Regions from separate parts of the Stenotrophomonas sp. 80084_Sma genome, predicted to be linked through region 1. Evidence: predicted binding sites of a transcription regulator. Region 1 holds the regulator's gene; each other region holds the start of a gene.
What was found. Region 1 encodes FliA, which starts transcription of late flagellar genes. Its sites were predicted from a motif close to TAAAGTTTNNCNNNCNNNGGCCGATAA; they were not measured.
Positions count from the first base shown of each region.

Region 1 (2,199 bases):
GTCGCCGGCCGCTGCACGCTGGATGACGTCATCGTCGAAGGCCCGAACGGCGTGCTGGTGGTCCCGGCCGCATCCGGCCGCCGCCACATGGCCGAGCTGGCCCCGGCCGAGCACGTTGGCCTGGTCAACGTGTTCTCCGAACTGGAGCGCGAGCTGGACATCATGGTGGTGGACACTGCCGCGGGCATCACCGATGGCGTGCTGACCTTCTGCCAGGCCGCACAGGACACCGTGGTGGTGGTCTGTGACGAGCCGGCCTCGATCACCGACGCCTACGCACTGATCAAGGTGCTGTCGCGCGAGCGCGGCGTGGACCGCATCCAGGTGGTGGCCAACATGGTGCGCGACCCGAACGAGGGCCGCGTGCTGTACGAAAAGCTGACCCGCGTCTGCGAGAAGTTCCTTGCCGATGTCTCGCTGAACTACCTCGGCTGCGTGCCGCAGGATGACTGGCTGCGCCTGTCGGTGCAGCGCCAGCAGCCGGTGGTGAAGGCCTATCCGTCCAGCCCGGCGGCGCTGGCGATCACCGAGATCGCGCGCCGTACCGCGCGCTGGCAGGCGCCGACCGAACCGCGTGGCGGCGTCGAGTTCTTCCTCGAACGCATCCTCAAGCAGCGTGGGGTGACGGCATGAAAGGCGCAGCCCAGTACAGGGAAGTGCAGCGCTCGGCGGCGAACGAAGTCATCGCCCAGCATTCGGACCTGGTGCGGCGCATCGCCCACCACCTGGCCGCGCGCCTGCCTGCCAGCGTCGAGGTCGACGACCTGATCCAGGCCGGCATGATGGGACTGATCGAAGCCTCGCGCAGCTATGACGCCGACCAGGGTGCTTCTTTCGAGACCTACGCCTCGATCCGCATCCGTGGTTCGATGATCGACGAGATCCGCCGTGGTGACTGGGTCCCGCGCTCGGTGCACCGCCGTGCACGTGATGCCGCCGCCACCATCCGCCGCCTGGAACAGAGCAGTGGCCGTGCCGCCAGCGCCACTGAAGTGGCCGCCGCGATGGAGATGCCGCTGCCCGAGTACCTGCGGCTGATGGAAGACGCTGCACGTGGCCAGGTGCTGAGCCTGGAATCGCGCATCGAGGACCAGGGCGAGCTGGACACCGTCGCCCAGGGCGGGCCGACCCCGCAGCAGGTACTGGAGCGCGGCGAGTTCGGTCGCGAGCTGGGCAAGGCCATCGGCCACCTGCCCGAGCGCGAACAACTGGTGCTCTCGCTGTACTACGAGCAGGAACTGAACCTGAAGGAGATCGGCGCGGTGCTCGGCGTGAGCGAGTCGCGGGTCTGCCAGATCCACGGCCAGGCGGTACTGCGCCTGCGTGGCCGGCTGAAGCTGTTCGAGGCTGCCGACGCAGGCCTCGAAGAATGAACATCCCCGAGGCGGCTGCCCCCGGCCGTCCGGAATGAACAACAAAGGAATTCTGCTTTGAACAAGAACATGCGCATCCTGATCGTCGACGACTTCTCGACCATGCGTCGAATCGTCAAGAACCTGCTGGGCGATCTGGGCTTCACCAATACCGCCGAAGCCGAGGACGGGCATGCCGCGCTGTCGCTGCTGCAGAGCCAGCCGTTCGATTTCGTGGTCACCGACTGGAACATGCCGGTGATGACCGGCATCGAGCTGCTCAAGGCGATCCGTGCCGATGCCAAGCTGAAGACCCTGCCGGTGCTGATGGTCACGGCAGAAGCCAAGCGCGAGCAGATCATCGAAGCCGCCCAGAGCGGTGTGAACGGCTACATCATTAAGCCGTTCACCGCGCAGACGCTGGAAGAGAAGCTCGGCAAGATCTTCGAACGCCTGGCGGCCAGCGCCTGATGGATACCACGGTCGACAAGAACGCCCTCGCCCTGCGCCTGCAGGAGGCTCTGGACGCACTCGAGTCCGGTGACGAGGCCGCCTGGCGGCAGCGCATCGATGGGCTGGCCGCGCTGCGCACGCAGCCGATGATGAGCGGCCTCTCGCGGCTGGCCCGCGAGCTGGGACAGGCGCTGGGCGAACTGCCGACCGTGCCGAGCGAAGCCGGCGAACTGGACGACGCCTGCGCGCGACTGGACCACGTGGTGGCGATGACCGAACAGGCGACGCACCGCACCCTGGACTTGGCCGAGGAATGCCGCAGCCTGACCGAACAGTTGCGCGCTGAAGGCCTGCAGCCGGGCCAGGACGCGCAGCTCGAGCGCATCCGCCACAA
Region 1 is NZ_CM151177.1:2,258,594-2,260,792, reverse strand. Features, by position in the region: gene ACZK3W_RS10535 (MinD/ParA family ATP-binding protein) at 1-633, shown strand, start outside; gene ACZK3W_RS10530 (RNA polymerase sigma factor FliA) at 630-1,373, shown strand; gene cheY (chemotaxis response regulator CheY) at 1,431-1,823, shown strand; gene ACZK3W_RS10520 (protein phosphatase CheZ) at 1,823-2,199, shown strand, end outside.

Region 2 (2,199 bases), 2.0 Mb from region 1:
TGGCGGCGGCCCACGAAGTGGTGGGGCTGGATCGCAGCCCATTCGCCACCACCCGCATCATTGCCGATGTCACCGATCATCAGGCCGTGATGCGGGCAGTGCAGGGCGTCGATGCGGTGATCCATACCGCCGCCCTGCATGCACCCCATGTCGGCCTGGTGCCGGATGCGGTATTCCAGCAGATCAATGTGGAGGCGACCGCACACCTGTTGCAGGCTGCCCGCGAGGCCGGTGCACGCCGCTTCGTGCTGACCAGCACCACGGCGCTGTATGGCCATGCGGTGGTGGCGGGCGGTTGCCGCTGGATCGATGAAGATACCGAGCCGCTGCCACGCACCATCTACCATCGCAGCAAGCTGCAGGCCGAGGCGTTGGCTGAAGCCGCTGCGGCGCCGGGCTTCAGCGTGCGCGTGCTGCGCATGGCCCGCTGTTTCCCCGAGCCACCGGAGCGGATGGCGATGTTCCGCCTGCACCGCGGCATCGACGCGCGCGACGTGGCCAGCGCACATGCCGCGCTGCTGCACGATGAGGGCGCTGCCTTCGCACGCTACATTGCCTGCGCACCGACGCCGTTCCTGCGTGAGGATTGCCTGGAACTGGCGACCCAGCCGCGCAGGGTGCTGGCCCGCCGCGCCCCGCAGTTGCTGGCCGAGTTCGAGCGCCGTGGCTGGCCGCTGCCGCTGAGCATTGACCGCGTCTACGACAGTGCACTGGTGCGCAGCACATTGGGCTGGCAGCCGCGCTTCGGCCCGGACGACGTGCTGCAGCAGTACGCGGTTGGCAGTATCGAGGTGCTGCCGCGGGCGGAATGGATCAAGGACCGCGTGGCCGAGTAGGGCGGCAGCGGGGCGGGTTCCTGACCCGACCCTGAGCAGGTTCAGGAATGTGCAGATGGACCGCCTCAACCTCGTTCGCAGGCGGCCGCTAACCCGGTGCGCTTCCAGCGCCGGGCGTGTCCCGGCGGCCGGTGGCCTGCGCGACGGATCGCGCACCTGCGCGGTGCCCTCGCGGTGCCGGTCGTCCTGAACTGCCTTGCGGATCCTTCCATGCCTTCTCCCCGTTCCGCCGCTGCCCGCCGCCCGGGCAGCATCGCCCACAAGCTGATGCTGGGCACCGCTGCGATCGCGCTGCTGTGCTTCGGCCTGACTGCGTTCCTGATCTACCGCCAGGCCAGCGCCAGCCTGATCGACGCCTCGCGCCAGACCATGGCCAGCGAAGCCACCGCCGAAGCCCGCCAGGTCGCGGCCGATCTGGGCACCGCCTTTGCCAGCAACGACGCCATGGTCGAGGCCGTGCTCGCCCAGCGCGCGCGCGGCGATGTTCCGGACCGTGCCAGCCTGGCTGCCGTGCTGGGCGAGCAGCTGCGCACCCACCCCGAGTGGCTGGGCAAGAGCACCATGTGGGAGGCCGACGCCTTCGATGGCAAGGATGCCGAGTACGTCAACACTGAAGCGCACGATGCCACCGGTCGTTACATGAGCTACTGGGCCTGGCACGATGGCAAGCCGCAGCAGTCGACGATGACCGACTACACCGAGACGGCCAGTGGCTCCGGTGACTGGTACATGGTGCCCAGCCGCGACAAGCTGGCGAAGGTAAGCGAGCCCTATGCCTACGACATCGGTGGCCAGCAGGTGCTGATGAGCACGCTGAGCACGCCGATCATCGAAAACGGCCGGTTCCTCGGTGTATTCACTGTGGACTTCTCGCTGGCGGCGCTGCAGAAGCACCTGGCCACGCTGAAGCCGATGGGCGCCGGGCGCGTCGAACTGCTCTCGCCGAATGGCGTAGTGCTGGCCTCGGCCAATGCCGCCGAAATCGGCAAGCCACGTGGCGACGCATTGACCCGCAGCATGCTGGCAGACATCGCCGCCGACCGCCGGTTCGAAGCCTTCACTCCGGATGCCGCCGGCAACGTGCGCGTATACGTGCCGCTTCGTGTGGGCGATGCGCCGCAGCGCTTTGCACTGGGTGTGGTGATGCCGCACGCGGTGATCGTGGCCGAGGCGCGCCAGCTGCTGTGGCTGACCCTGCTGGTTGGCGTGGTGGCCGCGCTGACGCTGAGTGCCGGTGTCTATGTGCTGCTGCGCCGGTTGGCGATCCGCCCACTGGCCGAAGCCGTGCGCGTGGCCGGCGACGTCGCCGCGGGCAAGCTGGACAGCACCCTGCCGGCACGCAGCAACGACGAAGTGGGCCGCC
Region 2 is NZ_CM151177.1:4,214,358-4,216,556, reverse strand. Features, by position in the region: gene ACZK3W_RS19380 (NAD-dependent epimerase/dehydratase family protein) at 1-836, shown strand, start outside; gene ACZK3W_RS19375 (methyl-accepting chemotaxis protein) at 1,047-2,199, shown strand, end outside.
Region 2: a site for FliA is predicted at 902-928, ahead of ACZK3W_RS19375 (methyl-accepting chemotaxis protein). Genes of this name have one in related genera too.

Region 3 (2,199 bases), 2.3 Mb from region 1:
GATGACCGAACACAGCCGCTTCCAGCGCATCGACGGCCGCTGGTACTACCTCGACGCGGTCTGAGCCTCAGCCGCCACGCACGGCCAGCACGCGCTGGCCGGCATGTGCGTGCACCTGGTTGCGCCCCCCGTCCTTGGCCACGTACAGCGCCTGGTCGGCGGCCTTGACCACCGCCATCGGGCGCGGATCCACATGGCTGTCGGCCAGGCCGATGCTCACTGTCACCTGTACCACCTGGCCGCTGCCACCGCGTCCGCGCTGCTGGCGGCCGGCTTCGTCATCGCGGCTGCGGGTGCTGCGGTCGCGCAGCTGCATGCGGGTCTCCTCGATGCTCTGCCGCAGCGCCTCCACGGCATCCATGCAGGCCGCCGCAGGGCGGTCCAGGAACACCACCGCGAACTCCTCACCGCCATAGCGGAATGCACGGCCACCGTCGCCCACCCGCGCCAGCCGCGAGGCCACCAGGCGCAGTACATCGTCTCCGGTGTCGTGGCCATGGGTGTCGTTGAATGATTTGAAGTGGTCCACGTCCACCATCGCGATGCTGTAGGTGCCGCGTGCCCGCTGCAGGGTCTCGTTGAATGCCCGTCGCCCCGGCAGGCCGGTCAACTCATCGCGGAAGGCCATGTGGAAGGACTCCTGCAGCATCGCGCCCAGCATCAGCAGCAGGGCGGCGCTGCTCAGCGCCGGCAGCAGTACAGGGTGCAGGAAGATCCGCGGCAGCATCCACCACAGGCACAGCAGGGCCAGCAGCATCGCCGTGTGCAGTGGCCGAGGATGCCGCCACGCCTGCCAGCCCAACGCTGCGGTCGCCAGCAGGAACAGCAGCGCCGGCAGCTGCGCCAGCGCGTTCCAGTCGGCGGGAATCCAGGCCCAGTGACGGTTCGACAGCAGATCGTGCATGCCGCGCGGCTGCTGTGTGGCTAGCAGCAGGAAGATCATCACCGCGGTGCCGCTGGCAATACCGCGCAGCAGCAGGTCCTGGCGCCGCCGTCCGCGCTCCGGCCACAACGCAAGGCCGGCAGACAACAGCGGCAACCAGGCCGAGATGGCGTGGAAGCGCAGCGGTGTCAGCGTGGTGACATGGCCATTGCGCAGGTAGCCAGCGACGTCCTGGTGCAGCAGCGCGAACATCACCGCCACAACCATCAGCAGGCACAACGTGCGCACCTGGTGGTAGAGCAGGGCCAGGCCGGCACCGAGGCAGGCCAGCAGCCAGGGCAGGATGCGCTGCGCCGGGCTGGCCACGTCTGCGGTATCCAATGCGGTCCACACCACCACGGCAACCAGCACGGCAGGCAGCACGAACAGGTAATGCGCAGGCTGGCGGAGCGGATGCAGGGGCAAGCAGGAATTCCAGCGCGGTGACGACGCGGCCGCAGCATTGCCGTTAGCGGCGTTCGTGGTGGCTTCTTGAATGCGGCAGGCTCATCCATGTGAACGAAGTGATGCCGAACCATGACGTCGCACTCACCATCCAGCGCCGATGCTGCCCACATGGACAGCGTACCCGCCGCCGTCGCTGCCCCGCAGCACGATCTCGCCCGCCAGTTCGCCCATGTACGGACGCGCAGCCTGCAGTTGGCCGCGCCGCTCAGTGCCGAGGACGCCATGCTGCAGAGCATGGCTGACGCCAGCCCGAGCAAATGGCACCTGGCCCACACCACCTGGTTCTTCGAACGCTTCGTGCTGGCGGGTTTCGGCACCGCGCCAGCGCATGACCCGGGCTGGGACTACCTGTTCAACAGCTACTACAAGAGCATCGGCCCGGCGCATGCGCGGCCACAGCGCGGGTTGCTGTCGCGCCCGTCGCTGCAGCAGGTGCGAGACTACCGCCAGCAGGTCGATGCGCAGGTGCAATCGCGGTTGGCGGCGGGCGATCTCGATGAACAGGCACTGCAACATCTGCAGCTGGGCCTGCAGCACGAGCAGCAGCACCAGGAACTGCTGCTCACCGACATCAAGCATGCGTTCTGGTGCAACCCATTGCAGCCCGCCTACCGCGAGGACCTGCAGCCTGCCACCAGCGCTGCCAGTGCGCAGGGCTGGATCGAATCATCCGAGCGCATCGTCACGGTCGGCGCCGCGGCATGGCCGCAGCAGGCCGCGTTCGCCTACGACAACGAATCGCCAGCGCACCGCGTGCTGCTCCCCGCGCACGCATTGGCCGAGCGTCCCGTCAGCAATGCCGAGTATCG
Region 3 is NZ_CM151177.1:4,736,854-4,739,052, reverse strand. Features, by position in the region: gene ACZK3W_RS21735 (YchJ family protein) at 1-64, shown strand, start outside; gene ACZK3W_RS21730 (GGDEF domain-containing protein) at 68-1,348, opposite strand; gene egtB (ergothioneine biosynthesis protein EgtB) at 1,499-2,199, shown strand, end outside.
Region 3: a site for FliA is predicted at 1,392-1,418, ahead of ACZK3W_RS21730 (GGDEF domain-containing protein). Genes of this name have one in related genera too.

Region 4 (2,199 bases), 2.1 Mb from region 1:
ACTCTACAGCGTCGCGGCGCGTGAGCGCTGCAGCCAGTCGTTGATTGCGGGATCCAGCCGCGGGTCGTCCGGAAGCTGGATGCCGAAGCGCTGCTCCAGCACGTCGCGCACATCACCCACATCATGCAGCGGGCGCTTGTCCGGTGCCTGTTCGGGGCGGTACTCGGTGTAGTTGCCGCTGCCGATGGTGCGGCGCCAGTCCGGCCCGGTCAGCGACGCGCGCAACTGGCCGGGGAAACTGGAATCGGGATGGGTACATACGTACCAGTTGCCCACCACGTTGTCGATCGGCGCCGGCGCCTGCAGATCGAAGCGGTACATCACCCGCCAGCCGTCGCTGGATTCGGCCGACAGCATGAAATCACCGCCGTCTTCCAACCGCTGCAACAGATAGCGTTCGTGCGGGGTGGCCTGCGGCTGCGGGTCATGCAGGCGCAGCGGTACGGTCGGGGTCAGGCTGCCAAAACCGGCATCCACCAGCCAGTCATCGCCGTCCACGTGCACGCGCAGCAGCAGATGGGTACGCGCGGTCAGTTCGCCGTCCTGGGCGGCCAGCAGTACGCGCGCGCTCAATGGCTGGGCATCGAAGCCCAAGGCCTGCAGCAGCGCCAGCAACCCACCATTGAGCTCGAAGCAGTAGCCACCGCGGCGCTCGTCAAGCAGCTTGCGCTGCACGCTGTCCAGGTCGATCGGCACCGCATCGCGCAGCAGGCAGCTGAGGGTTTCGAAGGGCAGCAGTGCGTTGTGGCGCTGCTGTAGCAGGGTCAGGCCGGCCAGGGTCCGTGGTGGCGGCGCATCCAGCTGCAGGCGCTGCAGGTAGCAGGGGACATCGAGCCTCGTCATGGGGGCACCGGGCGGGGAAGGGAGGTCCACTGTGCTCCCCCAACCGGGGTTGAGGTCAAGCACGGCGGCCGTGTCATGCCCCCGTCGCCTGCACCCGGTACAAAGACCGCGTCCGCCAGTGACGGGGGACGCAGACGAAAAAAGGCCTAAAGTTGACCTGAATCCGGCCGATACAGGTGCGTCCTTCCGCCTGGAGTCTGTCATGTCGGCCGTTGTCCCCCACCTCCGGTCCCTGCGCACGCGTCTTGCCACGTTGCGCTCGGCGTCCCCCGGCCTGCTGCTGTGGCTGCAACCACACCGGCTCAGCGTGGCCAACAAGCTCAAGGCGACCCTGTGGGTCTGTGGCCTGGGGCTGGTGGCGATCGCCGCTGTCTACGCCTGGACTGGCCATGCCAACGCCCTGGCCGCGCGCAGCCAGGCCAGCTACCAGCGCGGCAGCGATCTGGCTGCCAGCCTGTCCACGCGGGTGGCCGAAGCGCGCCGCCTGCAGACCCAGTATGCACGCAGTTTCGATGATGCTGACCGCAGCCAGTTGCTGGCAGCACAGAAGGCCCTGCAGGCTGACCTGCAGGCGCTTCGCGCGATGCCGATGGACGCCGGCCGGCGCAAGGCGCTGCAGGTGCTGACCGAATCGGCCGACGCGTTCTCGCAGGGTGTCGCCGCCCTGTTTGAACGGGTCGACGAGATGGGCCGCGGTGAGGCCGGCCTCGCTGCACAGCTGCAGCAGGCCGCCGAAACCCTGCAGGCACAGGTGGATGCGCTGCAGCGGCCGTCGCTGGCGCTGTCCCTGCAGAAGATGCGTAGGCAGGAGGCCCTGCTGCTGCTCGACGGTGATTCCACCCACGCCGACCGCGCCAGCGAGGAAAAGCTGCCGTTCGACCTCGCGCTGGCGGGCTTGCCCGCGGATGCGCAGGACGCCCTGCGCACCGGGATGGAGGGCTATCAAGGCGCCCTGCTGGGGTATACCGCGGCCCGCGTCGGCCTGGATGTGGAAGCGCAGTCGCTGCTGGATACCGCCGCGGGCGTAGCGCCGGCGCTGGCCGCTTTCCAGCAGGCGCAGGTGGTAGCGCTGGCCAAGGCGCAGGCGCGCCAGCAGGTCGGCGCGCGCACGATGAGCGTGCTGTTCGCACTGACCCTGCTGCTGGTGGCCGGCGTGCTGATCACCAGCCTGGTGCTGGTGCTGCGTGCGGTGCGCCAGCCGATCCAGGACACCCTGCGTTTCGCCAGCGACATCGCCGACGACCGCCTGGACACCACGCTGCGCGTCTACAACGCCAACGATGAGATCGGCCAGCTGGCCCGACGCCTGGTCGACATGCAGCAGCGCCTGCGCGCGCGCATCGAGACCGAACGTGC
Region 4 is NZ_CM151177.1:4,312,126-4,314,324, reverse strand. Features, by position in the region: gene ACZK3W_RS19815 (arylamine N-acetyltransferase family protein) at 4-843, opposite strand; gene ACZK3W_RS19810 (methyl-accepting chemotaxis protein) at 1,046-2,199, shown strand, end outside.
Region 4: a site for FliA is predicted at 991-1,017, ahead of ACZK3W_RS19810 (methyl-accepting chemotaxis protein). Genes of this name have one in related genera too.